DNA from 4 places in the Micromonospora sp. WMMD1155 genome. Region 3 is predicted to be linked to each of the others. Evidence: riboswitches for the same ligand, from Rfam matches in the RefSeq annotation. Region 3 holds a riboswitch; each other region holds the start of a gene.
The links. Region 3 has a riboswitch for cobalamin ahead of metE (5-methyltetrahydropteroyltriglutamate--homocysteine S-methyltransferase). Riboswitches for the same ligand answer to the same signal wherever they lie in the genome.
Positions count from the first base shown of each region.

Region 1 (7,185 bases), 1.6 Mb from region 3:
AGGGTCCGGGTTTAGGGTCGCGGGATGCGGGTTGGTGAGCTGGCACGACGGACCGGGACGACGGTCCGGGCATTGCGGTACTACGAGTCGGCCGGGCTGGTCGTGCCGAGGCGGCTCGGCAACGGCTACCGCGAGTACGACCCGATCGCGGTGCGGCTGGTGGCGCAGATCCGCGAGCTGATGGCACTCGGCCTCACCGTCGAGGAGACCCGCCCGTTCGTCGAGTCGATCGCCGGTGGCGCCGACGACACCGACGTGTGTGCGGCGGCGGTGGCGACCTACCGCAGCACCATCACCAACCTCCAGGAACGGATCGGCAGGCTGACCGCCCAGCGGGACGCGCTGGACGCGCGCCTGGACGCCGCCGCGACCCAGGTCGTACCCGGCGGTGGCGAGGCCGGGGGCGACCCCGCCGCGCTGGTCGGCACCAGCCTGCCGTCCCTGTCCTTCTACGGCACCGACGGCCGCCCGGTCGACCTCGGCGCTCTCGGCGGCGGACGCACCGTCATCTTCGTGTACCCACTGACCGGGCGGCCGGGCGTCGACCTGCCCAACGGGCTGTTGGAGGTCCACGGCGCCCGGGGCAGCACCGAGCAGGCCGCGTGGTTCCGCGACCACCACGCGGAACTCCGCGCGGCCGGCGCCGCCCGGGTGTACGGCCTGTCCGCGCAGTCGACCGGGTACCAGCGGGAACTGGCGTACCGGTTGCGGCTGCCCTACCCGCTGATCCCCGACCCGAGGCTGACCCTCGCCACCGCGCTGCGGCTGCCGACCCGCACCGCTGGTGACATGACGCTCTACGAGCGGTTGACCCTGATCGTCGCCGATGGGGTGGTGGAGCACGTCTTCCACCCGATTCCGGACCCGGCGTCGCACCCCCTGCACGTGATGCGATGGCTCACCAAGCGACGCCGGGCCCCCGGATCGGTCGCCGCCTAGAAGTCGTCGTCGAAGGCGACGGTGCCGGTCACCCCGACCTGGTACGCGGACACCCGCCGCTCGAAGAAGTTGGACAGCTCCTGCACGTCCTGCAACTCCATGAAGGCGAACGGGTTGCCCGACCCGTAGTGCGGGGCGATGCCGAGCTGGGCGAGGCGACGGTCGGCGACGTGCTGGAGGTACTCCCGCATGTCGGCCAGGGTCAGGCCGGGCACGCCCTGGCCCAACAGGTCCTCGGCGAACTGCACCTCGCACTCGACGGCCTCGGTGAGCATCTGCCGCACCTGGTCGGCGAGGTCGTCGTCGAACAGGTCCGGCTCCTCGGCGCGGACGGTGTCCACGACGTCGAACGCGAACGCCATGTGCATGGACTCGTCGCGGAACACCCAGTTGGTGCCGGAGGCGAGCCCGTGCAGCAGGCCACGGGAGCGCAGGAAGTAGACGTACGCGAACGCGCCGTAGAAGAACAGCCCCTCGATGCAGGCGGCGAAGCAGATCAGGTTGAGCAGGAACGCCCGCCGGTCCTCGCGCGAGCGCAGCTCCCGCAGGTCGCCCAGGGAGTCGATCCAGCGGAAGCAGAACTCGGCCTTGCGGCGGATCGAGGGGATGTTCTCGATCGCGGCGAAGGCCTCGAACCGCTCGGTCTCGTCGGGCACGTACGTGTCGAGCAGGTTGAGATAGAACTGGACGTGCACGGCCTCCTCGAACAGTTGCCGGGACAGGTAGAGGCGACCCTCGGGGCTGTTGACGTGCTGGTACAGGTTGAGCACCAGGTTGTTCGCGACGATCGTGTCCCCGGTGGCGAAGAACGCCACCAGGCGGCTGACCAGGTGCCGCTCGGCCGGCGACAGCTTGTCCAGGTCGGTGAGGTCGGCGTGCAGATCGACCTCCTCGACCGTCCAGGTGTTGCGGATGGCGTCGCGGAACCGGTCGAAGAAGTGCGGGTAGCGCATCGGGCGGAGGGTGAGGTCCATCCCGGGGTCGAGCAGCATGTGCGTGGTCCTCGTCTCGGCGGTGGTGGCGGTGGCGTCGGCGACGGTCACTGGCAGGCCTCGCACGACTCGGGGTTCTCCAGCGAGCAGGCCAGCGCCTCCGCGTCGAGCGCGACGGGCGCGACGGCCACGGGCGCGACGGTGCTGACGGTGGCCTGCTGGATCCGCGTCGCGGGGCGCGAGCGCAGGTAGTAGGTGGTCTTCAGCCCGGCCTTCCAGGCGTACAGGTACATCGAGGAGAGCTTGCCGATGGTCGGCGCGGCCAGGAACAGGTTCAGCGACTGCGACTGGTCGATGAACGGGGCACGGGCGGCGGCGAGGTCGATCAGCGCCCGCTGCGGCAGCTCCCACGCGGTGCGGAACAACTCCCGGACGCCGACCGGCAGCTCGGCGATGTCCTGCACCGACCCCTCGGCCCGCTTGATCGCCGACCGGATCCGGTCGGTCCACAGACCACGGGCCTTCAGCTCGCGGACCAGAGCGGTGTTGACCTGGAGGAACTCCCCGGACAGCGTCTCGCGCTTGAACAGGTTGGACACCTGCGGCTCGATGCACTCGTAGCACCCGGCGATCGAGGCGATGGTCGCGGTCGGGGCGACGGCCACGAGCAGCGAGTTACGCAGCCCGTGCGCCGCGACCTGCTCCCGCAGCGCGTCCCACCGGGCGGTCTGCGTACCCTCGACGCCCCACAGGTCCGGTTGCAGGTCGCCCCGCGCGGCCCGGGTCTGCGGGTACGCCGGGTGCGCACCGACCCGGCGGGCCAGGTCGGCGGAGGTCTCCAGCGCGGTCAGGTACAACTCCTCGCTGACCCGGGTGGACAGCTCCCGCGCGGCCGGCGAGTCGAACGGCAGCCGCAGCGCGAAGAAGACGTCCTGCAGGCCCATCAGCCCGAGCCCGACGGGCCGCCAGCGGGGGTTGCTCGCCGCCGCCTGCGCGGTCGGGTAGTAGTTGATGTCGATGACCCGGTCGAGGAAGGTCACCGCGGTACGGACCGTGGCGCGCAGCCGCTCCCAGTCGATGCCACCGTCGGCGAGGTGGGCGGCGAGGTTCACCGAGCCGAGGTTGCACACGGCGGTCTCGGCGTCGCTGGACACCTCGACGATCTCGGTGCAGAGGTTGGACAGGTGCACGACGTTGCCCGGTTCGGCGGTCTGGTTGCACAGCCGGTTCGACGCGTCCTTGAAGGTCATCCACCCGTTGCCGGTCTGGGCCAGGGTCCGCATCATCTTCCCGTACAACTCCCGCGCCGGGACCTGCCGGACGTAGCGGCCCTGCGCCTCGGCCTCGCGGTACGCGGCGTCGAACCGCTCCCCCCACAGGTCGGGCAGTTCGGGCACCTCGTGCGGGTCGAACAGCGACCACATCTCGTCGGCCTCGACCCGGCGCATGAACTCGTCGGGCACCCAGTTGGCCAGGTTCAGGTTGTGGGTGCGGCGGGCGTCCTCGCCGGTGTTGTCCCGCAGGTGCAGGAACTCCTCGACGTCCGGGTGCCACGGCTCCAGGTAGACGCACGCCGCGCCCTTGCGCCGGCCGCCCTGGTTGACCGCCGCGACGCTCGCGTCCAGCGTGCGCAGCCACGGCACGATCCCGTTGGACTGCCCGTTGGTGCCCCGGATCAGGGCGCCCCGGGACCGGACCCGGGAGTACGCGATGCCGATGCCACCGGCGAACTTGGACAGGTTGGCGACCTGGGCGTAGCGCGAGTAGATCGAGTCCAACTCGTCCAGCGGTGAGTCGACCAGGTAGCAGGAGGACATCTGGGTGTGCCGGGTGCCGGAGTTGAACAGGGTCGGCGAGCTGGGCAGGTAGGCCAGGCTGGACATCAGCCGGTAGAAGCCGACCGCCTCGTCCGGCGTACGGGACAGGCCACAGGCCACCCGCAGCAGCCAGTACTGCGGGGTCTCCAGCACGAGTCGGCTGGTGGGGTGGCGCAGCAGGTACCTGTCGTACACCGTGCGCAGCCCGAAGTACTCGAACCGCCGGTCGCCGTCCGGGTCGACGGCCTCGTCGAGCACCGCGGCGTGCGCGGCGACGAACGCGGCGGTGTCGTCACCGATCAGACCCTCGGCGTGCCCGACCCGGATCGCCGCGCTGAACGAGGTGATGCCCTGTCGACGCACCTCCTTGTCGACGTACCCGGCGAGCAGCCGCGCCGCGAGGCGTGAGTACTGCGGCTCCTCACCGATCATCTCGGCCGCCGTCTGGATGGAGAGCCGGTCCAGTTCCGCGGTGGTCGCGCCGTCGTAGAGGCCGCTGATGGTACGGGTGGCCACCCGCATCGGGTCGACGTCGGTCAGGTCGTCGGCCCACCGCTCGACCGCTCGGACGATCTTGTTCACGTCCACGGGTTCGGTGCCGCCGTCGCGCTTGCGGACCTGCATCGGCGTCCGCCGCTGGGCCGCGTCGGCACTGGCCGGGACTACCTCGGTGACTGTCACCACTCGCTCCTCGGAGTTCGAGACCTGGGGGCCCGAACGCGCGGAGACAGACACCGACGGACGCCACACCGGCGGCGTGGGTCAGGTGGCGTCAGCCGTCCCACGCGGCCTCGGACCGCCGCACACCCGGGTCCGGGTACGCGGCGCGCTGGCAGGTCTTCGGACTCGTGGGCACGACCGGGCTCGCCGGTCTCCTACCGGCCGTCGCTTCCCAGACCGTGTGGCCCAGTGCTGATGACGGCTGTCGTTCCCACTCACCGCTGCGGGACAGTCCCGGATTTCCACCGGGTTCCCTCTTGCCTCGACCGCTCCGGATGAGCGGCCGAACCAGCTGCGCTCGACACCATATATAGGGACCCAGCGGTTGTCACACCCCACATGTCGGTGTCGGCGTGTCGGCGACGGAGGCGGTGACGACCGTCACCCGAGCGCGGCCCGGCCGCCCGGCCCCAGACGGGCCCGAATGCCGACGACCCCCGCAGTACGACGACCGCGATTCACAAAGATGCGATGTATGCAGGATCCAGATGTAAGGAACCTTGCTCATAATCCACCGTCGATACGCTCAACCGAGGCGAACATCCAATCTTCAAGAACACCGCTCGACCGCCGATTCTTGCCCTCGATCCGGTTGACGGGCGGCCGTTCGCGACCCGACACGCATCACCGGCCGACGGTTCAGTTCGAACAACGTAAGCCCTTGAGCTGCGCCGAAATCCTCGAAAGTAGGGGTCGAACGCGGACGCTCGGCCCGCTGCGAGGGCCTCGGCGCCATCTTGGCGGTCGTCCGGGATCCGAACGCGGCACCCGCGAACGGCCGATTACCCGCCGGTCACCATCGACGAGAAACATTGGATGTCTGTACCGACCGGGTGATCGCCGTCGTTGACGCGCCTGATCCAGCCTCCGTATACTCCGAATGATCATCTGATCTTTTGCCTAGTCGGGCGAGGAGCGCATGCCGCAGATCACTGCCGTCACCGTCGAGGACGTCCGCTTCCCCACCTCCCTGACCGCTGACGGGTCAGACGCCATGAACAAGGACGGCGACTACTCGGCGGCCTACGTCGTCCTGCACACCGACGGCACCGACAGCGTGGGCGCGCCGCTCGCGGGCCACGGCCTGACCTTCACCATCGGTCGGGGCAACGACATCGTCGCCGCCGCGGCGGTCCACCAGGCACAGCTCCTCGTCGGCCTGGACGTGGCGACGATGGCGGCCGACATGGGGGCGGTCTACCGCCTCCTCACGTCCGACTCGCAGATGCGGTGGCTCGGTCCCGAGAAGGGCGTCGTCCACCTGTCGCTCGCGGCCGTGCTGAACGCCTCGTGGGACCTGGTCGCCCGGCTCGCCGGCAAGCCGCTGTGGCGGCTCCTGGTGGACATGTCCCCCGAACAACTCGTCGACATCGCGGACCTGCGCTACCTGTCCGACGCGCTGACCCGGGACGAGGCACTGGCCATCCTGCGGGCCAAGGAGAGCACCAAGACCGACCGCCTCGCCCAGTTGGTCCGGACCGGCTACCCCGCCTACACCACCTCGGCCGGGTGGCTCGGCTACGGCGACGACAAGCTGCGCCGGCTGTGTCAGGAAGCGGTCGACAGCGGCTACGGCTACGTCAAGCTCAAGGTGGGCGCCAACCTCGACGACGACATCCGCCGGTGCGCGATCGCCCGGGAGATCCTCGGCCCGGACCGCAACCTGATGATCGACGCCAACCAGGTGTGGGACGTCGGTCAGGCCATCGAGTGGGTCACCGCCCTCGCCCGGTTCAAGCCGCTCTGGATCGAGGAGCCGACCAGCCCGGACGACATCCTCGGCCACGCGGCCGTCCGCCGGGCCGTCGCCCCGATCGGCGTCGCCACCGGCGAGCACTGCCACAACCGGGTGATGTTCAAGCAGCTCTTCCAGGCCGGGGCCATCGACTTCTGCCAGTTGGACACCGGCCGGCTGGCCAGCATCAACGAGATCGTCGCCGTGCTGCTCCTCGCCGCGAAGTTCGACGTACCGGTCTGCCCACACGCCGGGGGCGTCGGGCTGTGCGAGATGGTCCAACACGTGTCGGTGCTCGACTACGTCGCGGTCTCGGGAGATCTCACCAACCGGGTCACCGAGTTCGTCGACCACCTGCACGAGCACTTCACCGACCCGTGCGTCATCAGTGACACCGGCTCGGGCAGCGGCTACGTCCTGCCCGACCAGCCCGGCTACTCCACCCGGATGCGCCCCGAATCGATCGCGCTCTACCGCTTTCCCGACGGCCACTACTGGGCGGCGGCGGACCCGACTACCGTGTCATCTCCGGAGCCGTACGTGATCGCGGGTGGGACGGCCACATCCGCCGGCCGCTAGGGGGGTCATGTCTCGCACTGACGAAGTGGTGAACGGCATCAAGCGGATGATCCTGGACGGCAAGTTCAAGCCCGGGGACCGTCTGCCGATCGAGAAGGACCTCGCGGAGTCGCTCGGCGTCTCGCGCGGCTCCCTGCGCGAGGGGATGTCGGCGCTGTCGATCCTCGGCATCGTCAACATCCGTCAGGGTGACGGCACCTACGTCACCAACCTCGACGCACCGCAACTGCTGGCCCCGATGGGCTTCGTGGTCGACTTCCAGGGTCAGGGCGACCCACGGCACATCCACACCGTCCGGCGGCTGCTGGAGTGTGAGGCGGCCCGGTTGGCCGCGACCAGGATCACCGACGAGGCCCTCGCCCAGGCGGGGGAACTCCTCGATGAGGCGGCCCGGATGGTCGGCCAGTCACCGCAGGACCACGAACGCATCCTCGAGATCGACATCGCCTTCCACCGGATCATC
Region 1 covers NZ_CP120742.1:6,828,938-6,836,122, forward strand. Annotated here, with positions in the region: gene O7617_RS31315 (MerR family transcriptional regulator) at 25-939, shown strand; gene O7617_RS31320 (ribonucleotide-diphosphate reductase subunit beta) at 936-1,931, opposite strand; gene O7617_RS31325 (ribonucleoside-diphosphate reductase subunit alpha) at 1,979-4,312, opposite strand; cobalamin riboswitch at 4,502-4,716, opposite strand; gene O7617_RS31330 (enolase C-terminal domain-like protein) at 5,328-6,722, shown strand; gene O7617_RS31335 (FadR/GntR family transcriptional regulator) at 6,730-7,185, shown strand, end outside.
Region 1: linked by a shared signal. The riboswitch ahead of O7617_RS31325 (ribonucleoside-diphosphate reductase subunit alpha) and the one ahead of metE (5-methyltetrahydropteroyltriglutamate--homocysteine S-methyltransferase) in region 3 are both predicted to bind cobalamin.

Region 2 (7,185 bases), 2.8 Mb from region 3:
TCAAGTACACGCTGGGCCGGATCGGGCTGTTCGTCGCCGTGCTGGCGGGTCTCTGGCTGATCGACATGAACGTGTTCCTGAAGCTGATGTTGGCGTTGGTCTTCTCCGCCGCGCTCTCCTTCTTCCTGCTGCGCGGGTGGCGGGACGAGATGGCCGGGGAGATGGCCGACGCGACCGAGCGCCGCCGCGCGGAGAAGGAACGCCTCCGTTCCGCCCTGGCCGGCGAAGACGAGAACCCCGCCGACCCGCCCGCCGACTCCCCGCGTTGATCATGAGGTTAGCGGCAACGACACGCCGAGTGGCGGCCGCTAACCTCATGATCGACCCTGATGGGGCGGGCGGCGCGAGGGGTGGGGGTGGGTTTACCAGTTGGTGGAGCCTTTGACCTTGGGCCAGGGCTTGGACACCGGCTTGATCAGGTACGCGATGCCGCCGCTGCCGCCGGAGGTGCCGCCGCTGGCGTTGGTGCGCTTGGTCCGCAGCCAGATCTGTTCGAACTGCGCGCGCTTGTAGACGTTGCGCACCACGTCGTTGCTGGACGAGGCGGGGTCGTTGACGATCACGTCGCCGTCGGCGGTGAAGCCGACCACCACGAAAAGGTGTCCGGAGGTGCCGTAGTTCGCCCCGTCCAGCTCGCTGGCGAGGAAGGACTGGCTGGTCACGACGGGGATGCCGGCGGCGATGAACCGCTCCAGCTCGTCCAGCGAGTGCAGTCGGGTGACCCGCCCCTCCAGCCCGGGGAAGCCGGCCGCGTACGCGGTGTTGAACGGCCAGTTGCCCGCCCCGTCGTACGCGTAGTCGTAGGTCATCCGGGCCGCGTGGTTGACGGTCGGGTCGGGGTAGGTCGGGTCCACCCAGGAGGTGTCGGCCGCCGACGGCCTACGACCCCAGTACTCGACCACCATCTCCGTGGAGGTCGGTGAGCACCACGCCTCGCCGCCGCCGTCGTACTCGGGGTAGTGCCCGGCGTGCACGTTCTGCGAGTAGCGCGGCACCGGCAGTTCGACGCCCCAGGCGATGTGCCCGGCGCTCGGCGTGACGGTGAACCGGTCCGGCACCGTGGAGCTCATCGCGCCGAGCATCCGGACCACCGGCGCGGCGATCTGCCCGGGTGCCCGGTAGAGGGTCAGCCGCAGCTGGTACGAGCGCAGCAGCACCCCGGCGGCGGCGTCGTCGATGCTGAAGGTGTCGGTCCAGATCGTCGACCAGGGATCGCCCTGCCGCTCGACGCTGGTCCGCTTGATGTCGGTGTCGCCGGACGCCCAGCGACCCATGACGTACCACGGGGTGTGGTCACCGCTGGTGTAGCTGCCCTGCATCTCCACCTGGATCCAGGTGCCGGCGGGGGTCTCCGCGTTCCACGAGGCGATCAGCTCGGTGGCGTCGAACCCGACCCGGGTCACCGGTGAGGTCCAGGTGCCGTACTCCCAGGTGCGGGCGACGCCGGTGTGCGGGTCGGCGTACTCGGTGGTGCCGGCCGGGCGGGCCAGGGTGAGGCCCGACCGGGGGCCGGGCGCCACGCGGGTGCCGGACCGGTCGCCCCGGTGCCAGTCGGCGGGCCCGGACCAGTCCTGGAAGGTGATCTGCTCGTCGTGGCTGACGGCGGGTGGGCGGGCCGCTGTCGCGGGCGCGGCGGTGGCGAGCAGGGTGAACGCGGTGACGCCGGCGAGGGCGGCCGCGTGCAGGCGGGATCTGGCCATTGGTGCTCCGCGGTGTCGAGAGGGGCATCGTCGCTGGTCAGTTTTCCGCCTGGAGAGAAGTTTCGCCAGATGTTGGTGGGTGGAAAATCATTGCCGCCGAGATGATCGGCTCGGGATGGACAAGCCAGCGATCGATATTGATATGACCATGTGACAGGTGGTGAAGTGTCCTTCACCGAGCGGGATCTCCCGCCCATCGAGGAGGTAGTCCATGGCCCTCCGCACGTCCAACCCCCTCCGCCGCGTCCTGGTGCTCGCCGTCGTCGCCGGGCTGGGAATCGTCACCGTCGCCACCGGCCCCGTCGCCGCCCAGCCGGCGCCGGACCGGACCGCCGAGTCGGCCGCCGCCGGCTACCGGGTGCTCGGGCCCCGGACCCTCGCCGACCGCAACGCGGTGGCCCGCACCGGAGCCGCCATCGACTACTCCGAGCACGGTGTGCTGCACATCTCGGCGACCGCCGCCGAGGCCGCCGCGATCGGCAAGCTCGGCTTCCGGCTGGAACCCCTGGCCCCGCCGCCCAACGCCGAGCGCGGCGCCGGTGAGATCGGCACGCTGGCCTTCCCGCCCGCCGACTCCAACTACCACGACTACGCCGAACTGACCGCCGTCGTGAACCAGGTCGTCGCCGACCATCCGGCGATCGCCCGCAAGATCAGCATCGGATCGTCGTACGAGGGCCGCGACCTGATGGCGGTGAAGATCTCCGACAACGTCGGCACCGACGAGAGTGAACCGGAGATCCTGTTCAACGCCCAACAGCACGCCCGTGAGCACCTGACCGTCGAGATGGCGATCTACCTGCTCAACCTCTTCACCGACAGCTACGGCGGCGACTCCCGGATCACCAACATCGTCAACAGTCGGGAGATCTGGATCGTGCCGACGGTCAACCCGGACGGCAGCGAGTACGACATCGCCACCGGGTCGTACCGGTCCTGGCGCAAGAACCGGCAGCCCAACAGCGGTTCGTCCAACGTGGGCACCGACCTGAACCGCAACTGGTCCTACAACTGGGGTTGCTGCGGCGGCTCGTCCGGCAGCACCTCGTCGGAGACCTACCGGGGGCCGTCGGCGTTCTCCGCGCCCGAGACGCAGGCGCTACGCAACTTCGTCAACGGCCGGGTGGTCGGCGGCGTGCAGCAGATCAAGGCGAACATCGACTTCCACACGTACTCGCAGCTGGTGCTCTGGCCGTACGGCTACACCACGGCGAACACCGCGGCGGGCATGAGCGCGGACCAGTACAACACCTTCGCCACCATCGGGCAGCAGATGGCGGCCACCAACAACTACACACCGCAGCAGTCCAGCGACCTCTACATCACCGACGGGGACAGCATCGACTGGATGTGGGCCACCCACAACATCTGGGCGTACACCTTCGAGATGTATCCCGGCTCGTCCGGCGGCGGCGGCTTCTACCCGCCCGACGAGGTGATCCCCGCGCAGACCTCGCGCAACCGGGAGGCGGTGCTGATGCTCAGCGAGTACGCCGACTGCCCGTACCGGGCGATCGGCAAGCAGGCGCAGTACTGCGGCGGTGGTGGTGGCACCACGGTCTGGTCGGACACCTTCGAGACGGCCACCGGCTGGACCGTCAACCCGTCCGGCACCGACACCGCCACGGTCGGCGCGTTCGAACGGGGTACCGCCCAGGCGACCACCTCCTCCGGCGCCAAGCAGCTCACCCCGTACGCCGGTTCCAACGACCTGGTCACCGGTCGGCTCGCCGGATCGGCAGCCGGTGACTACGACGTCGACGGCGGTGTGACGAGTGCCCGGTCCCCGGCGGTGACCCTGCCGTCGTCCGGCACGCTGACGCTCTCGCTGGCCTGGTACCTGGCGCACGGCTCGAACGCCTCGTCGGCGGACTACCTGCGGGTGAGCGTGGTGCACAACGGCGGTACCACCGCGCTGCTCACCCAGGCCGGCGCGGCCACCAACCGTAACGGGAGCTGGGCGGTCGCCAGCCTCAACCTCAGCCCGTACGCCGGCCAGTCGGTACGCATCCTGGTGGAGGCGGCGGACGCCTCCGGCGCCAGTCTGGTAGAGGCGGCTGTGGACAACGTCACCATCACGTCCTCCTGATCGGGTGGGGCCCCGCTCCGCCCGGCGGGGCCCCACCACCCGCCTCCGAGGTGCCGTATCCGGGACATATCCCGCACTGCGCGACGGCCCGGTTGATCGTCCAGTGCCGATCGATCCTTGGTCGATCCGGCACGTCGTGGCGGTGCGCTACCGTCTTAGCGACCAGTCCGCAGCGAAGCCGGTGCTAACCCGGCGCTGTCCCGCAACTGTGATGCCTCACCCCCGGTGGGGACGAGCCAGGTCGCCTACGGATCGGTCGCGATACGCGCTCTCGAGGAAGGGCGCCTCGTGGGCGGGCGTACGAAAGTCCCTGTCGGCGAAGCACCACACTCCTCGACCGACAGGAGGCCCCCATGAACAGACGTACCCCTCGGCTCTTCGCCGCGACCCTCGCGGTCGCCGCGCTGGCCCTCGGCGCCTGCGCCGAGAAGGCCGACGACAAGCCGAGCGCCGGCACCGCGGCCGCCGCCTACCCGGTCACGGTCGGCGCGCTCACCCTCGACAAGCGTCCCGAGAAGATCGTCTCGCTGTCGCCCACCGCCACCGAGATGCTCTTCGCCATCGGTGCCGGTCAGCAGGTGACCGCCGTCGACGACCAGTCCAACTACCCGGCCGACGCGCCCAAGACCGACCTCTCCGGCTTCCAGCCCAACGCCGAGGCCATCGCCGGCAAGAGCCCCGACCTGGTGGTCCTCGCCAACGACACCAACAAGATCGTCGACCAGCTCACCAAGCTGAAGATCCCGGTCTACCTCACCCCGGCGGCGACCACGCTCGACGACTCGTACCGGCAGATCACCGAGCTGGGCACGCTCACCGGGCACGCCGACCAGGCCGACGACGTCGCCACCCGGATGAAGGACGACATCGCCAAGCTGGTCAAGGACCTGCCGCAGCGCACCACGAAGCTCACCTACTTCCACGAGCTGGGCCCGGAGCTGTACAGCGCCACCAGCAAGACCTTCATCGGCTCGCTCTACAGCCAGGTCGGGCTGACCAACATCGCCGACCCGGCCGACGCGGACGGCAAGAACGGCGGCTACCCGCAGCTGTCCCAGGAGTTCGTCGTCAAGGCCGACCCGGACTTCGTCTTCCTGGCCGACTCCAAGTGCTGCCAGCAGAACGCCGACTCGGTCAAGGCGCGCAGCGGCTGGGCCGGGCTCACCGCGGTCAAGAACAACCAGGTGATCGCGCTGGACGACGACATCGCCTCCCGCTGGGGCCCGCGCGTCGTCGACCTCCTCCGGGTCATCATCGACGCGGTCGCCAAGGTGCCCGCGTGACCCCGACCCGTCGGTGACCGGGCCGCTGTCGGCGGCCCGGTCGGCTGGGCCACCACCGGTGGCCCGGCCCGCCGGGCTGCGCAAGCGTTGGCTGGTCGCCGGAGTGTTCGCGGTGCTCGTCGCGCTCGTCGCCGGGGTGTCCCTCGGGCCGGTCAGCCTGCCCGCCGGCAGCGTCGCCGCCGAACTGCTCAACCTGATCCCGGGTGTCCACCTCGACAGCGGCCTGTCCGAGCGGGAGATCGCGATCGTCACCGAGTTGCGGCTGCCCCGGGTGGTGCTGGCCCTGCTCGTCGGCGGCCTGCTCGCCCTCGCCGGGGGCTGCTACCAGGGCGTCTTCCGCAACCCGCTCGCCGACCCGTACCTCCTGGGGGTGGCCGCCGGTGCCGGCCTCGCGGTCACCGCGGCGATCGCCCTCGGCGGCGCCGGCCGGGAGGGGGCGATCTCCGGGCTGCCGATGACCATCCCGTTGGCCGCGTTCGCCGGGTCGCTGCTCGCTGTGACGATGACCTACGTGCTCGGCGCGGCCGGCGGGCGCAGCCACTCACCGGCGATGCTGATCCTGGCCGGGGTGGCGGTCTCCGCGTTCCTCTCCGCCGGGCAGACCTACCTGCTGCAGAAGCACGCCGACAGCATCCAACCGGTCTACTCCTGGCTGCTGGGTCGGCTCGCCACCGCCGGTTGGCACGACGTGCTGCTGGTGCTCCCGTACGCCGTGCTGACCACTGTGGTGGTGCTGCTGCACCGCCGCGAGCTGGACGTCCTGGCCGTGGGCGACGACGAGGCGAAGAGTCTGGGCCTGCACCCGCAGCGCACCCGCTACCTGTTGATCGCGGCAGCTTCCCTGGGCACCGCGGCGGCGGTGTCCGCCACCGGCCTGATCGGCTTCGTCGGCATCATCGTGCCGCACACCGTCCGGCTGCTCGCCGGGTCGAGCTACCGGATGATCCTGCCGTTGTCCCTGCTGTTCGGCGGTGCGTTCCTGGCCCTGACCGACGTGGTGGCCCGCACCGCCGCCGCCCCGGCCGAGGTGCCGATCGGAGTGGTGACCGCCCTGCTGGGCGGCCCGTTCTTCGTGATCGTGCTGCGCACCGCCCGGCGGGTGCTCACGTGAGCCGCGAACCCGTCGCCGACCCGTCCGCCGCCGCCTCTTCCGGCGGCGTACCCGCCGTCGAGGTGCGCGGCCTGCACGTCGACCTCGGCGGCACGCCGATCCTGACCGGCGTCGACCTCACCGTCGCCCCCGGCGAGTGGGTCACCGTGATCGGCCCGAACGGCGCCGGCAAGTCGACCCTGTTGCGCGCCGTCGGCGGCCTGCTGGCCGCGCCCGAGGCCATCACCCTCTTCGGTACGCCGAGCACGGCGCTGCGCCGCCGGGACCGCGCCCGGGTGGTGGCCACCGTGGCACAGTCCCCGGTGGTGCCGGCCGGCATGTCGGTGCTGGACTACGTGCTGCTCGGTCGGACCCCGTACATCCCGACGCTGGGCCGGGAGTCGACCGCCGACCTCGACGCCGTGCACGAGGTGCTCGGGCGACTGGACCTCACCGGCTTCCACCGTCGCGAGCTGGCCACCCTCTCCGGAGGCGAACGGCAGCGGGTGTTCCTCGCCCGCGCGCTCGCCCAGGGGGCGACACTGCTGCTGCTCGACGAGCCGACCAGCGCCCTGGACATCGGTCACCAGCAGGAGGTGCTGGAACTCGTCGACCAGTTGCGCCGTGAGCACGGCCTGACCGTCCTCGCCACGATGCACGACCTCTCCCTGGCCGGCGAGTACGCCGACCGGATGGTGATGCTCGCCGGCGGTCGGGTGGTGGCCGCCGGGTCCCCGTCCGAGGTGTTGACCGAGCACCTACTCGCCACCCACTACCGGGCCAGCGTCCGGGTGGTCCCGGGCACCCACGGCCCCCTGGTGGTCCCCGTCCGCCCCACCCGCCCCGACCCCCTCGGGGCTCGTGGGTCAGGCCCCCAGGTCGATGACGGAGAAGAGGGCGCCCTGGGGGTCGCGTAGGGCGGCGAACCGGCCCGACGGGATGTCCCGGGGTGGGACCAGGATCGTTCCGCCCAGCTCGGCGGCGCGGGCCGCGGCGGCGTCCGCGTCGGTGACCGCGAAGTAC
Region 2 covers NZ_CP120742.1:2,335,882-2,343,066, reverse strand. Annotated here, with positions in the region: gene O7617_RS10500 (DUF4229 domain-containing protein) at 1-269, shown strand, start outside; gene O7617_RS10495 (C39 family peptidase) at 363-1,700, opposite strand; gene O7617_RS10490 (M14 family metallopeptidase) at 1,912-3,789, shown strand; cobalamin riboswitch at 3,913-4,050, shown strand; gene O7617_RS10485 (ABC transporter substrate-binding protein) at 4,143-5,072, shown strand; gene O7617_RS10480 (iron ABC transporter permease) at 5,086-6,183, shown strand; gene O7617_RS10475 (ABC transporter ATP-binding protein) at 6,180-7,079, shown strand; gene O7617_RS10470 (VOC family protein) at 7,029-7,185, opposite strand, start outside.
Region 2: linked by a shared signal. The riboswitch ahead of O7617_RS10485 (ABC transporter substrate-binding protein) and the one ahead of metE (5-methyltetrahydropteroyltriglutamate--homocysteine S-methyltransferase) in region 3 are both predicted to bind cobalamin.

Region 3 (7,185 bases):
CGACGACAGACGCGAGTTCCCGTAGCCACAAGAAGTGTCGACCAACCCTCGATCAAGAAAAGTCGATCCTGTACCTGGCGGCCCGTCGACTTGAGAAGGCCCGGCACCGGCCTGAGCGGGGAAGGTTCAACCGGAGTTCGATCGACCCGACGACCAGGTGCCCGCACGTTGACCGGCGTCCGCTGGCCGTGACGCGATCACGGGATCTGCCGCAGGGCGTTGGACACGTGCAGGGGGCAACTTGCGCTGGCGGAGTGGACGCGGCTTGGTCATGCCTGGTAGGCAGGCGGACGTGCGGATCGTCTCACTGCTGCCGGCGGCCACCGACATCGTAGCCATGCTCGGCCTGACCGGGCATCTGGTCGGGCGCACGCACGAGTGTGACTGGCCGCCGGGTGACCTGGCCGGCGTTCCGATGGTGACGGCGACGTCTCTGCCCGAGGCGCTGACGAGCCGGGAGATCTCGGCGGCGATCGCTGGCGACGCGCACCGAGGATCGTCGTTGTACCAGCTCGACGTCACGATGCTCGAGGACCTGAAGCCGGATCTGATCCTGACCCAGGACCTGTGCGATGTGTGTGCGGTCTCCTACGCGCGGGTCAACGACGCGGTTCGGCTGATCGACCTGGATACCAGGGTGGTGTCGCTGGAGGCGAGGACGATCGGCGGGATACTGGACACCGTCGACGCCGTGGCCGCCCTGACCGACACCGCGGGCAGGGCGGCGGAGATCCGGGCGGACGCCGAACGTCGTCTCGCCGCGCTGCCCGGCCCGGGGACCGGCGCGCCGACGGTGCTGTTCGTCGAGTGGCTCGACCCGTTGATGCCGGGCGGGCACTGGGTGCCCGAGCAGATCGCCGCCGCGGGCGGGCGGTCGCTGCTGCTCGGTCCGGGGGCGCACAGCACCCCACACCCGTGGTCGGTGGTCGCCGACCTGGCCCCGGACGTGGTGGTGTTCGGGCCGTGTGGGTTCACCCCCGAACGGACCGTCGACGAGCTGTCCGTGGCAGCCGGGCAACCCGGCTGGGCGGACCTGCCTGCGGTTCGTCGGGGCCAGGTGTGGGTGGTCGACGGACCCGCCTACTTCAACCGCCCAGGCCCGAGGGTCGTCGACGGCGCGGAGATCCTCGCCGCCATCCTCGACGGCCGCCCGGATTCCCGCGCTCTGCAGATACCCGTTAGCGCAGGTTGACGCTGCCGAGCGGCCGACGCGGGCATCGGATGCGCGTTGCCGCAACGCACGGTGGGGCGACGGCACGCCGCCCCACCGTGCGCTCAGGTGAGCGTGCTGCGGACCTCGCCGGCGCCGCTGACCAGACGGGTCAGGGCCTGCTCGACCTCCGGGTAGCCGCGGGTCTTCAGGCCGCAGTCGGGGTTGACCCAGAGTCGGTCAGCGGGCACCGCCGCGACGGCGCGGCGTAGCGCGTCGGTGACCTCCGCCTGCTCTGGTACGCGGGGTGAGTGGATGTCGTACACCCCGGGGCCGACACCCCGTTCATAGCCGGTCGTGCGCAGATCGTCGAGGATCTCCATCTTCGACCGGGACGCCTCGATGCTGGTGACGTCCGCGTCGAGAGCGTCGATCGCGGGCAGGACCTCGCCGAACTCGGAGTAGCACAGGTGGGTGTGGATCTGGGTGGCGTCGGCGACTCCGCTGGTGGCGAGCCGGAACGCCCCGACCGCCCAGTCCAGGTACGCGCGCTGCTCGGCCCGACGCAGCGGCAGTGTCTCCCGCAGGGCGGGTTCGTCGACCTGGATGATGCGGATGCCAGCGGCTTCCAGGTCGCGGGCCTCGTCGCGCAGCGCGAGAGCGACCTGGTTGGCGGTGTCGGCGAGGGGTTGGTCGGTGCGGACGAACGACCAGGCCAGGATCGTCACGGGTCCGGTGAGCATGCCCTTGACCGGTCGGTTCGTCAGCGACTGCGCGTAGGTGGACCAAACGACGGTCATCGGCCCGGTCCGGGTGACGTCGCCGTAGATGATCGGAGGGCGTACGCACCGGGAGCCGTACGACTGCACCCACCCGTTGACCGTGGCGGCGAACCCGTCGAGCTGCTCACCGAAGTACTGCACCATGTCGTTGCGTTCCGGCTCGCCGTGCACCAGCACGTCCAGCCCGAGTCGTTCCTGCACGGCGATGACGTGGGCGACCTCGGCGCGCATCCGCTCGGCGTAGCCGCTGTCGTCGAGCCGACCGGCCCGGTGCGCCGCGCGGGCCTGCCGCAGCTCCGTGGTCTGCGGGAAGGATCCGATGGTGGTGGTGGGCAGGGGTGGGAGGTTCAGCCGGGCCTGCTGGGTGGCGGCCCGCTGCGCGTACGGCCCGCGCCGTAGGTGCTCGGGACGCAGCGCGTCCAGTCGGGCTCGGACTGCGTCGTTGCGCCAGGCCGCCGGGGTCACGGGCAGGGCAGGGGGAAGGGCGCCGACACCGTCGCGCAGGGCGCGTCCGAGAGCGACGACCTCGTCGACCTTCTGCCTGGCGAACGCGAGCCGGACACGCAGGTCCGGGTCCAGGTCAGGTTCGGCGGCGAGGTCCACCGGCACGTGCAGCAACGAACAGGACGTCGACACCGCGACATGGTCGGCCAGGGCGGTCAGTACGGCACCGGTCGCGGTGGCGGTGCGAAGGTCGGTACGCCAGATGTTGCGCCCGTCCACCAGCCCGGCGACGATCGTCTTCCCGCGTAGCGGGCCGGCGGCGGCGAGGCGGTTCAGGTTGCCCGGCCCGGCGACCAGATCGATGCCGACCGCCTCGACCGGGGTGCCCAGCAGTGCCGGCAACGCGTCGCCGAGGTCACCGAAGTACGACGCGACGAACAACCGCGGCCGGTGCTTCACAACGCCGAGCCGGCGGTACGCGGCGCGCAGCGCGGCGATCTCCTGCGGGGTGCGGTCGGCGGCGTACGCGGGCTCGTCGAGCTGCACCCATTCGACCCCGGCACCGGCCAAGACGCCGAGGATGTCCTCGTAGACAGCGATCAGGTCGTCGAGCCGGTCGAAGGGCCGGAACCCTTCCGGCGCGTCGTCGGTGGCCTTGGACAGCAGGAGGTAGGTCGCCGGTCCGACCAGCACCGGCCTGGTGGTGACGCCGAGCGCCTTCGCCTCGCCGTACTCCCGCACCGCCTTGTCCGTCCGAGCGGTGAACGCTGTGCCTGGGCCGACCTCCGGCACCAGGTAGTGGTAGTTGGTGTCGAACCACTTCGTCAGCTCCAGCGCCGGCTCCCGCTCCGTGCCACGCGCCATGGCGAAGTAGGTGTCCAGGTCGCCGAGACCGAGGCGGCGGAACCGGTCCGGGACCGCGTCGACCAGAACGGTGGTGTCGAGCACCTGGTCATAGAACGAGAACGTGTTCGACGGGATCGCGTCCAGGCCGGCGTCGCGCAGCGTGCGCCACACATCGGCGCGGAGGCTGGCGGCAGTCTCTTGAAGGGTGGTCGCGTCGATCCGGCCCGCCCAGTAGGACTCGACGGCGTGCTTGAGTTCGCGGTGCGGACCGATGCGGGGATAGCCGAGCACGGTGCTCAGCCCGAACGGTGTGGTCACGGAACAGGTGTCCTTCCCTCGAGGTCGACCACCGACCACACTGGAGGGACACGGCAGGGCGCGGACGACGGCCGGGCCTCGCCCTGACCCTCCCGAGAGGCCGACGGCGGCGCACGCGGACGCGTACGCGGTGCGGGCAGGTCTTCGGACTCGTGGGCGTGACCGGGGCGACCCGATCTCCTACTGGCCGTCGCTTCCCAGACGCTCACGCGTCCAGTGCGTGTGACGGCGGTCGTTCCCACTCACCGCTGCGGGGCAGTCCCGGTTTCCCACCGGGTTCCCTCTTACGACGCCACACCGAGGCGGTGCGGCGAACCAGCACTGCCGACCATCGTACGGCCGGAAGCTGATCCCCGGTGCCGCTGTCGCAGGCGGATTCTCCCTGTCGCCCAGAGTTGGACGGGCCGGGAGTCCGGTCGTGCCCGGACTCCCGGCCAAGGCCGACTACGGCGGGGAGATGGACGGAGCCTGCCCGGAGCCGAAGCGCCATCCTTCGACGGTGCCCTGGGCGGGGTTGTAGCTGCTCGCGCCGAGGGTGCTGTAGGACCAGGTACCGCCGGGTACGGCGTGCCAGTACGACCAGTACGCGGTGGCGGGCGGCGTGTTGACGCACGGCTCGGCGGCGGCTGTGGGATAGCCGTTGATCCGGCAGACGAAGGCAAGACCCCACCGTTGGGTACCCGTCACGGCGAAGCCGGCTCCCTGCAACGCGGCCAGGCCGGTCGGCGGATCACCGAGCCGGCAACCGGTCTGGACACCGAGGCCGAACGCAGTGAGGTCGACCACCACCGTGACGCCCGCACCCGGGGCGCACGCCGCCGCGTGCGCGGCACGTGGCACCGGGTCGACGGCGACCAGGCCGACGCTGACGACGGCCGCCGCGAGCAGCAGTGCCATTCGGCGGCGGCATCGACCTTGTTGAGGGTGGGCGGCGACGCCGTGGCGGCGGCCGGTACGGCTGTCAGTGACAGCGTGAGCACGGCCAGCGCAGCGGCTACGACTGCGGGCGCGGTGCCGGAGGGGGCGGTTGACCATGAAGCGACGCCTTTCCGGGCTCCGATGGTCCGAGACGACCCGACTCCGGTTCGGGCGGCTCCGACCCGTGGGCCACGACGGGTGGGGAGGCTGGTCACGCGGACTGGCGGGTAATCGGGCTCGCGGCGTCACTACGTTTGTCGCCGCCTACCGTTGCGGGCCAGCGCCGGACTTCGACCGGACTTCCCCCGTCAGCACACAGGTATGAAGTTGTGACGGACAGTGTTCCCACGGGTGGGGCTCGCCGTCAAGGCCCTGATCCGACGGGTGCTAACGACGCAGACCTTCCGATCCGGGCAGTCGCGTCCCCACTCTCGGCTCTTGTTGCAAGATAGTGGCAACAGCCATAATGAGGCAGCATTGAGAGGACGTACTCCATGGCCGTGTACAACCTGCCCGACCTGCCCTACGACTACGGCGCACTCGAGCCCGCCATGTCCGGCGAGATCCTGGAGCTGCACCACGACAAGCACCACGCCGCATACGTCAAGGGCGCCAACGACGGGCTCGACCGGCTCGCCGAGGCCCGCGACAAGGGCGACTACGCAACCCTGGTCGGCCTGGAGAAGACGTACGCGTTCAACCTGTCCGGGCACGTCCTGCACTCGATCTTCTGGAACAACCTGTCCCCGGACGGCGGTGACCGCCCCGACGGTGAGCTGGCGGCGGCGATCGACGAGCACTTCGGCTCCTTCGACGGGTTCGCCGGTCAACTGTCCGCGGCGACCAAGGGTGTGCAGGGTTCCGGCTGGGGCGTGCTGGCGTGGGAGCCGCTGAGCCAGCGGCTGATCGTGGAGCAGGTCTACGACCACCACGGCAACGTCGGGCAGGGGTCCACCCCGATCCTGGTGTTCGACGCCTGGGAGCACGCCTACTACCTGCAGTACCGCAACGTGCGCCCGGACTACGTGGACCGGCTGTGGAACCTGGTCAACTGGACCGACGTCATCTCCCGTTTCGACGCCGCCCGCGCCGCCACCCCGAAGATCTGATCCCGGCGTGAGCGGGTACACCCCCGAGGCGGCCGAGATCGTCCAACGCGCCGCCGGGGTCATCGCCGCCAAGCATCGCGGTGACCTCCCCGGTGCGGAGGCGTTGATGTCGGCGTTCAGTTCCGAGCAGGCCCGTACCCTCGGTTTCTACCTGTTGGCCGATCTCGCTCTGGGTTTGGTGAAGGCGCAGAGCGGCCAGTCGATGGACGATCTGGTCCGGGAGCTGTCGTTGCTCTTGGCCGAGACCGCCCAGTCCCCGCCTGCATGACGGTCCGCTGGGTTCCGCCCGTCGGCGGAACCCAGCGGACAACAGCAGCTTCTACCGCCCACCTCGGGGAGGCCCGATGCGCCGGAAGATCGAGCACCGTGTCCTGACAGTGGACGGCCAGCAGATGGCGGTGTTGGCCGTGGCTGACTTCCAACGACTTGAGACCGCCCGTCGGCAGCTCGGTGCCAGCGAGAGTCAGGCGCACCAGCTTCGCCAGCAGTTGCGAGACGTTCAACGTCGTGTTGCCCGCTTGGAGAATCTGCTCGCTGTGTCGTCCCGCTCCGGGGTGCCGGAGCGGGAAGCAACAGGGGTGTGTGCGCGCTGTACCGGTGAGGCCGACGATCCGGTCGGCCCAGCGGCGCCGCAGGCTCTGGTCGTGGCTGATGACCAGGACCTCGGCCTGCGGCCCGCGATGTCACGTCGCCTGATGGTCGACCCGATCGGCTAATTGATCAACGAAGTGGTCATGCCGTGACGCCGCTGACCATCCCACTGACGGCGATCAGACGCCGTAGCGGAGGTAGATCGTGTCGCCGACGGTCACTGTCGTGCCGCGGGTCGCGGTGGCCAGGGTGCTGCCGTCGCGGGACACCTTCCAGGTGGACGAGCCGCTGTTGGCCAGGCCGTTGATCGTGGTCACGGTGCCGGTGCCACTGGTGGGAAGAAGGGAGGTGACGCAGCCGCTCGGGGTGGCCGCGCCGACGGCGGCGTCCAGCACGGCGCCGAGGGTGGTGGTGGCGGCGGTCGGGGTCAGCGTGACCGCGCACGGTTTGATGCTGCCGCTGCCGTTGTCGATGATCACAGCGAGCCGGGTGGCGGCGCCCGCCGTGAACCCGCTCGCCGCGACCCAGGTGGGCGCCCCGGCGGTGACCGGGACCGGGGGAGCGGCGGTGTAGCCGGCACCGGCGAGGGCGCGCACCGCGTCGATGGAGGCGTACGCCGACGGGGTGGTGTTGGTGGGCAGGTACTTGAATCCGCCGCCGGTCAACTGCTGCGCCCGGAGGAAGTCGATCGGGGTCTTACCGGCGGTGGTGGTGAAGTCGGTGCCCTGGTTCGGGATGCCGCAGGCGTTGAGCCCGGAGACGGCCCAGGCGTTGGAGTCGGTGTTGACGCCGAACATCGAGCTGAACGCGCCTGAGGCGTTGACGAGCTTGCTCTTGAGGAAGTTCTTGGCCTGCACGACGTCGGTGTCGGTGTTGGGGACTCCGGCGGCGCAGAGCGCGGCCATCGCCGCGCCGGTCATGTCGATGTCGCTGGCGGTGGCGAGTTGGGTGGGGTTGCCCTCGGCCTGGCTGAAGGTCCAGCCGCCGTCGTTGTGCTGATTGTTGCGGATGCGGGTGATCGAGAGGT
Region 3 covers NZ_CP120742.1:5,180,145-5,187,329, forward strand. Annotated here, with positions in the region: gene O7617_RS23795 (ABC transporter substrate-binding protein) at 293-1,192, shown strand; gene metE (5-methyltetrahydropteroyltriglutamate--homocysteine S-methyltransferase) at 1,276-3,540, opposite strand; cobalamin riboswitch at 3,658-3,875, opposite strand; gene O7617_RS23805 (hypothetical protein) at 3,985-4,437, opposite strand; cobalamin riboswitch at 4,663-4,811, opposite strand; gene O7617_RS23810 (superoxide dismutase) at 4,953-5,567, shown strand; gene O7617_RS23815 (superoxide dismutase) at 5,575-5,835, shown strand; gene O7617_RS23820 (hypothetical protein) at 5,912-6,283, shown strand; gene O7617_RS23825 (hypothetical protein) at 6,338-7,185, opposite strand, start outside.

Region 4 (7,185 bases), 970 kb from region 3:
CCCCAGGCTTCGACCCGAAGATCCGGGCGGTGGCCCGCCGCTCGTCGCCGTGCTCGGCGAGGTCGGCGGCGACGTGCGCGCGCACGTAGTTCTCCTCGTCCGGCTCGTCCAGGGCCGCGACCCGCCGCACGGCGTCGTCGAGCAGCGCCACCACGTGCGGGAACGCGTCGCGGAAGAAGCCGGAGATGCGCACCGTGACGTCGACGCGGGGCCGACCCAGCTCGGCGGTGGGTACCACCTCGACGCCGGTGACCCGCCGGGACCTGTCGTCCCAGACCGGGCGGCAGCCCAGCAGCGCGAGCACCTCGGCGATGTCGTCGCCCTGGGTGCGCATCGCGCTGGTGCCCCACACGGTCAACCCCACCGAGCGGGGGTACGCGCCGGTGTCGGCGAGGTGCCGGGCCAGCAGCGAGTCCGCGAGGGCCACCCCGACGTCCCAGGCGTTGCGGCTGGGGATGGCCTTCGGGTCGACGGAGTAGAAGTTGCGGCCGGTGGGCAGCACGTTGACCAGGCCCCGGGTGGGTGAACCGGACGGGCCGGGCGGCACGAACCGGCCGTCCAGCGCGCCGAGGGTGTTGGTCAGCTCGTCGGTGGTGCGGTCCAGCCGGGGCACCAGTTCGGTGGCGGCGAAGCGCAGCACCGCGGCGACGTCCGGGATCGGCCGGCCGGTCACCTCCGCGACCACCGCGTCGGCGGTGTCGGCGTCCCAGCCGAGCGTCTCCATGCCGACGACCAGCCGCCGGGCGAGGGCCTCGAGCAGGTCGACCGCGTCGGCGGCGGTGCCGGCGGGCCCGTCCACCGTGTCGGTCAGCGCGCTGGGCAGCGCCAGCCGCTGTCCCGGTGACGCGAGCAGCTCCTGTTCGTCGAGGGAGTAGGCGGCGGCGAGGGCCTGCCGCAGGCCGGGCAGGGCGTGGGCGCCGCCCCAGATCTGGGGGGCGCGCAGCACGGCGAGGACGAGGTTGACGCGGGGCTCCCCGGTGGGCGCGTCGGCGAGGATGTGCAGGCCGTCGCGGATCTGCACGTCCTTGACCTCGCACAGGTACCCGTCGAGGTGCAGCACGAAGTCGTCGAAGTCGTCCGCGTCGGGCATCGCCTCGGCGTGCAGGTCGTGGTGCAGTTCGGCGGCACGCACCAGGTCCCAGATCTGGGCCCGCACGGTGGGCACCTTGGCCGGGTCGAGGGCCTGCACCGTCGCGTACTCGTCGAGCAGTTGTTCCAGTTTGGCCAGATCGCCGTACGTCTCGGCGCGGGCCATCGGCGGCACCAGGTGGTCGATGACCACGGCGTGTGCCCGCCGCTTGGCCTGGGTGCCCTCGCCGGGGTCGTTGACGATGAACGGGTAGACCAGCGGCAGGTCGCCGAGGACCGCGTCGGGCGCGCAGTCGGCGGCCAGACCGAGACCCTTGCCGGGCAGCCATTCGAGGGTGCCGTGCTTGCCCAGGTGCACCACGGCGTCCGCGTCGAAGCCGCCGTCGGCGACGGGCGCGGCCAGCCAGCGGTACGCGGCCAGGTAGTGGTGGCTCGGCGGCAGGTCCGGGTCGTGGTAGATGGCGATCGGGTTCTCCCCGAACCCGCGTGGCGGCTGGATCAGCAGCACCACGTTGCCGAAGCGCAGACCGGCGAGCACGATGTCCCCGCCGTCGGTGTACAGCTCGCCGGGCGGCTCACCCCAGTGTTCCCGCATCCGCTCGCGCAGCTCGGTCGGGACCTGGTCGAACCACCGCCGGTACGTGTCCCCCGGTATCCGGGCCTCGGCGGCGGCCAACTGCTCCGGGGTGAGCCACTCCACGTCGTGCCCACCGGCGGCGATCAGCGCGTGGATCAACGCGTCCCCGTCGGTGGGCGGCGGCGCGTCGCCCAGGTCGTAGCCGTCCTCGGCCAGCGCGGCGAGCAGCCGGACCGCCGAGACCGGGGTGTCCAGCCCGACCGCGTTGCCGACCCGGGAGTGCTTCGTGGGGTACGAGCTGAGCACCACGGCGACCCGCTTGTCCGGGTTGGGAAGGTACCGCAGCCGGGCGTGGCGCACCGCGATCCCGGCGACCCGGGCGGCTCGCTCGGGATCGGCGGCGTAGACCGAGAGGCCGTCCGAGTCGATCTGCTTGAACGAGAACGGCACGGTGATGATTCGGCCGTCGAACTCGGGGATGGCCACCTGCATCGCGGCGTCCAACGGGGACAGCCCGGCGTCGCTGTCGGCCCACTGCTTCCGGGTGCTGGTCAGGCAGAGTGCCTGGATGATCGGCACCTCCAGGGCGGCCAGGGCGCCGACGTCCCAGGCGTCCTCGTCGCCGCCCCCGGACGCGTCCGCGGCGACGGCGCCGCCCGCCGCGAGGACGGTGACCAGCAGGGCGTCGCAGCGGGCGAAGAGCCCGAGCGGGCCGGCCCCGGTGGTAAGCCCGCGCAGCGAGCCGCAGAAGATCGGCAGCGGGTTGCCGCCGGCCGCGCGGACCGCGTCCGCGAGCACGTCGACGAATCCGGTGTTACCGGCGAGGGCGTGCGCCCGGTAGAAGACGATCCCGACGGTGGGCTGCTCCGGATTCGTGGGGTACTCACGGTGGACGCCGTACGTCGGGGTGGGTGCGGGCGCGGCGAACCCCTCACCGGTGAGCAGCACCGTGTCGGAGAGGAACCGGGCCAGCTGCCCCAGGTTGCCCGGGCCGCCCTCGACCAGGTACGCCAGCGCCTGCGTGACCACTCCGGACGGCACTGTGGAGACGGCCATCAGCTCCGCGTCGGGCAGCGCCTCACCGCCGAGCACGACGGTCGGCACCCCGGTTTCGAGCACCGCCGCGATACCGTCCGGCCACGCCTGTCGACCGCCGAGCAGGCGTACGACGACGAGGTTCACGCCGTCGAGCAGGGCGGGCACCTCATCGGCGGCGACCCGGGCGGGGTTGGCCAGCCGGTAGTCGGCGCCGCTGGCCCGGGCGGCCAGCAGGTCGGTGTCGGCGGTGGAGAGCAACAGGATGCGCACGGCAGGCTCCGGTGAGTGACGCCCCGGCCACCATGAGGGTGACCGCGACGATGCGGGTGGGTGCGGCGTCAGCCGGTACGCCGGCGGGGCGGTCGGCTCGCGGGCGCGAGCGACGGGCCCGGCCGGCGGCGAGGGCTCAGCTCAGCGGGGCGTGACCGGTCGCGGGCGCGGCGAAGCGCGGGTTACGACGACAGTCGTCGATGAATGAGACGCCGTGCGTCATCGGGTCCTCCTCGGGTGTCCACGCCCTGGGGTACGTCCCGACGGCCGAAGTATCCTGGCTTCCGGATCGACGCTCTCCCCCGGCCTTCCAACCGCAGACACACGGCCGTGACTCACGAGGGGGGATCACTCCCCGGTGACAGTGGCGGGACCGCGTCGGAATCGCACCGACTTCCTTCACTGCCGTCAGGCCGCGAATGCTGCCACACCCCTCCGCCGCGGGTCAACGCCGGTCCAGACCCGCCCGGCGGGCTGCGCAGATCGACATTCGGCGATCACCGGGGCCGCGGCCACGCGCGTTTCAGTGCCCCGGATTAATGCTTCGCGTCCTTTGCTCTGCATACCTGTAGGCACCGGGCACGGAGCGTCACCGGTGCATATGGATATGCAGAGCAAAGGACGGCCGCACCTGCCCTGGCCCGCGCCGATCGTCCGGCGGGACGGCGCTGGCCGACCCGCTCGCCTAGGATCGGCGGACGCCACACCAGCGTCCGCGATCAATCCCGGAGGTCGATCACCATCGTCGCCCCGAGGTTCCACCACCTGGCCGGCCGGGTCTGGCTCTGTCCGGGCGACCCCGACCCGGATGAGGTCCAGGCGAGCGTCGCCTTCGTGGCCGACGAACGCGGCAGTGTGATGATCGACGCTGGGCAGAGCCCCGCGCACGCCCGCGAGATCCAGGCCGCGCTCGCCGCGGCCGGGCTACCGCGGCCACGCTGGCTCGTCTACACCCACCACCACTGGGATCACGTCTGGGGCGCCTGCGCGTGGCCCGACGTGGAGATCGTCGGGCACGAGGCGGCCGTGCCGCTGCTGCGCGCCGAGGCCGCCCGGCCGTGGAGCCACCACTACCTGGACGAGCAGGTACGCGCCGACCCTCGCCTCGGCCCGAGCTTCCGGGCGCGGGCACGGGCGGTGGCCTCCTGGGAGGACTTCACCGTCCTGCCACCCACCCGGACCTTCACCGACGTCGAGGAGTTGCCGGTGGGGGTGCACCTGCGGCACGTCGGAGGTGGGCACGCGCCGGACTCGACAGTCGTTCTCGTGCCCGACTCGGGCGTCATGCTGTTGGGCGACTGCTTCTACCCGCCACCGGCACACCTGCGCCGACCCGAGGACGGCCCCGACCTGGGCCTGGTCCGCCGACTACTCGACGACGGCTACCACTGGTACGTCTCCAGCCACGCCGAGCCGATGACCGCCGAGCAGGCCCGCTCAGCCGTCGGGGACGCCTGAGCCGGCGGGTCTCAGCGGGCGTGGCGCTCCGGGTGGGCGCGGTTCCACACCCGCATCCGTTCCGGGTAGCCGGTGCGCGCCGCCTCGTACAGCGGCACCGCGTGCTTGCGGGCGATCGCCCCCGCCGCGCGAGGCGTACCGGTGCGACGGCGGATCCACTCACCGTCGTGCGCGATCGCCACCACCGTGGTGTCCGTCGCGGTGGTCTCCGGCTCCAGGTAGAACTCCACGCCCCGCTTGTCGACGACGAACGCCTCCAGCGCCGCGAGGTCCTCGCGGGTCGCCTCCCGGTCCAGCTTCGTCGGAGTCGTCCCGGCACCCCGTGCCCGGCGGTTGAACCAGCCCATGTCCAGCCCCTCTCCTCGACACCTCCTCCAGTGCAGCACCGGATCCTGGCAATACGCTGCACGTCCGATGGGAGCAACCTGACCCGCGCCCTGTGGAACCCGCGACGCGTGAGCGGTGTCATGAGGGTGATCCGAACGGAGGCTCCCCTGGACGACGACACTCTCGTCACCCGCGCCCGGGCCGGTGACCTGGAGGCGTACGACCTCCTGGTCGCCCGGCACACCGCGTCCGCGTACCGGACGGCGGTGCTGCTCGGTGCGGGTTCGGACTCCGAGGACGTCACGCAGGAGGCGTTCGTGAAGGCGTACCGCAAGCTGTCCCGTTACCGGGGCGAGTCGTCCTTCCGGTCGTGGCTGCTCGCGATCGTCGCCAACGAGACCCGCAACCTGCACCGGTCCCGGGGCCGACGCGACGGGCTCGTCCTGCGGGCGGCGGCGGACCCGACGTCCGCGATCGCCGAGGACGGGGCGGTCGGCGCGGTCCTCGCCGGGGAGCGCCGGGAGGCACTGGTACGGGCCCTGCGGCGACTGCCGGTACGCGACCGTGAGGTGATCGTGTGCCGGTTCTTCCTCGATCTCAGCGAGGAGGAGACGGTGGCGGCACTGGGTTGGCCCCGGGGGACGGTGAAGTCGCGTACATCCCGGGCGTTGGCGAAGCTTCGCGGCCTTCTCGACCGGGAGGAGGTCCGACATGGGTGACCTCGAACGGGAATTGCGTGAACTGTCCACCTGGCTGGACACACCCGAGCCGCCCGACGTGACCGCCGGTGTCCGCGTACGGCTCGACCGGCCCCGGTGGCGGTGGCGCCCGCTCGCCGCGGCGGCGTCGGTCGCCCTCCTGGTCGCGCTGGTGCCGCCGACCCGGGCCGCCGTCGCGGACGCCGTCGCCGGGCTGCTGCGCTTCGCCGGGGTCGGCATCGCCACCTCACCCGCCCCGACGCTGCCCGGCGGCACCCCGTCGCCGTTGCCCGGGCAGCGGACCGCCGCCCTGGACGAGGCGCAGCGGGCGGTGCGGTTCCCGATCCGCCTACCGGCGTCGTTGGGTACGCCCGAGCAGGTGCTGGTCGCCGACCCCGACCCGGCGGGCGTCTGCCGGGTGGCGACGCTGCTCTACGACGGGGGCGCGCTGCGCATCGACGCGTTCGACGGTCGCCTCAACCTGGCCTTCCACAAGGAGGTCAACCCGCCGGGGGCGGAGTGGACGCAGGTCGACGGTGACTTCGCCGTCTGGGTCGACGGGCCACACGTGCTCTCGTACGTGGACCGCGCGGGCGAGGTCCGCGAGGAGACCGCCCGACTGGCCGCCTCGACGCTGATCTGGCAGGACGCCGACGTGAGCTACCGGCTCGAAGGGTCCCTCGGCAAGGCCGAGGCGCTCGAGATCGCCCGCTCACTGCGCTAGGGGGCGTCTTCGACCGTCGATCGCGGCACTGTCAGCGAGGCACGCCGGCCGGGAACTCCTCGACCCCCAGCACGCGCAGCAGCTCAAGCCTCTCCCGGGCCTCGGCGTCCGACGGCGTCAGCACCAGCAGCTGCTGGCCGAGGTCGGGGGTGACCAGGGTTTCGCAGTCCATCGTGATGCGGCCCACGCGCGGGTGCAGGAACGTCTTGCGGTCGACCCGGCGCACCGCCACCTCGTGCTCGGCCCACAGCCGCCGGAAGTCGTCGCTCGCAGCCCGCAACCGCTCGATCAGGCCGGTCACAACCGGGTCCCCGGCCCGTCGGCCGGCCACCGCTCGCAGGTCGGCGACCTGCTGGCGGGCGTGCCGTTGCCATTCCTCGGGGCCGTGGAGGTCGCGGACGGCCGGGTCGGTGAAGTAGCGGTAGGCGACGTAGCGCCGGTCGCCGGTCAGCCCGGTGTGGTCGCCACTGAGCAGGATCGACATGCGGTTCTGCGCCAGGATCTCGCCGAGGTCGGACAGGACCATGGCGGGGGTGTCGCCCACCAGATCGAGCAGGCGGACCAGACCGGCGCGGGCCAGGCGCGCGATGCCGTCGGCGGGCGGCGGCTGGTGGCCGGCCAGGTGGAACAGGTGGCTTCGCTCGTCGTCCGTGAGGCGCAGGGCCCGGGCCAGGGCACCGAGCAGCTGGGTCGACGGCTGGCTGCTGCGGCCCTGCTCAAGGCGGACGACGTAGTCGACGGACATGCCGGCGAGCATGGCGACCTCCTCGCGGCGCAGGCCGGCGGTGCGGCGGCGGGGGCCGTCGGCGATGCCGACCTCGGCGGGGCGGATGGCCTCGCGTCGGCGCCGCAGGAAGTCGGCGAGCTGCTCACGCTGCATGTCTTCATGGTGCCTCGGGGACCGAGCACCGAGCCAGGGAGTGGCGCTCCCACGATAAGCGCTCCGCTGCCGGCGGGCGGAAAAGTGGCGCAGGGTGGAGCTGAGATCGACCGACGAGGGAGAG
Region 4 covers NZ_CP120742.1:6,146,758-6,153,942, reverse strand. Annotated here, with positions in the region: gene cobN (cobaltochelatase subunit CobN) at 1-2,974, opposite strand, end outside; cobalamin riboswitch at 3,245-3,374, opposite strand; gene O7617_RS28040 (MBL fold metallo-hydrolase) at 3,710-4,432, shown strand; gene O7617_RS28035 (hypothetical protein) at 4,444-4,779, opposite strand; gene O7617_RS28030 (RNA polymerase sigma factor) at 4,906-5,478, shown strand; gene O7617_RS28025 (hypothetical protein) at 5,471-6,181, shown strand; gene O7617_RS28020 (helix-turn-helix transcriptional regulator) at 6,213-7,061, opposite strand.
Region 4: linked by a shared signal. The riboswitch ahead of cobN (cobaltochelatase subunit CobN) and the one ahead of metE (5-methyltetrahydropteroyltriglutamate--homocysteine S-methyltransferase) in region 3 are both predicted to bind cobalamin.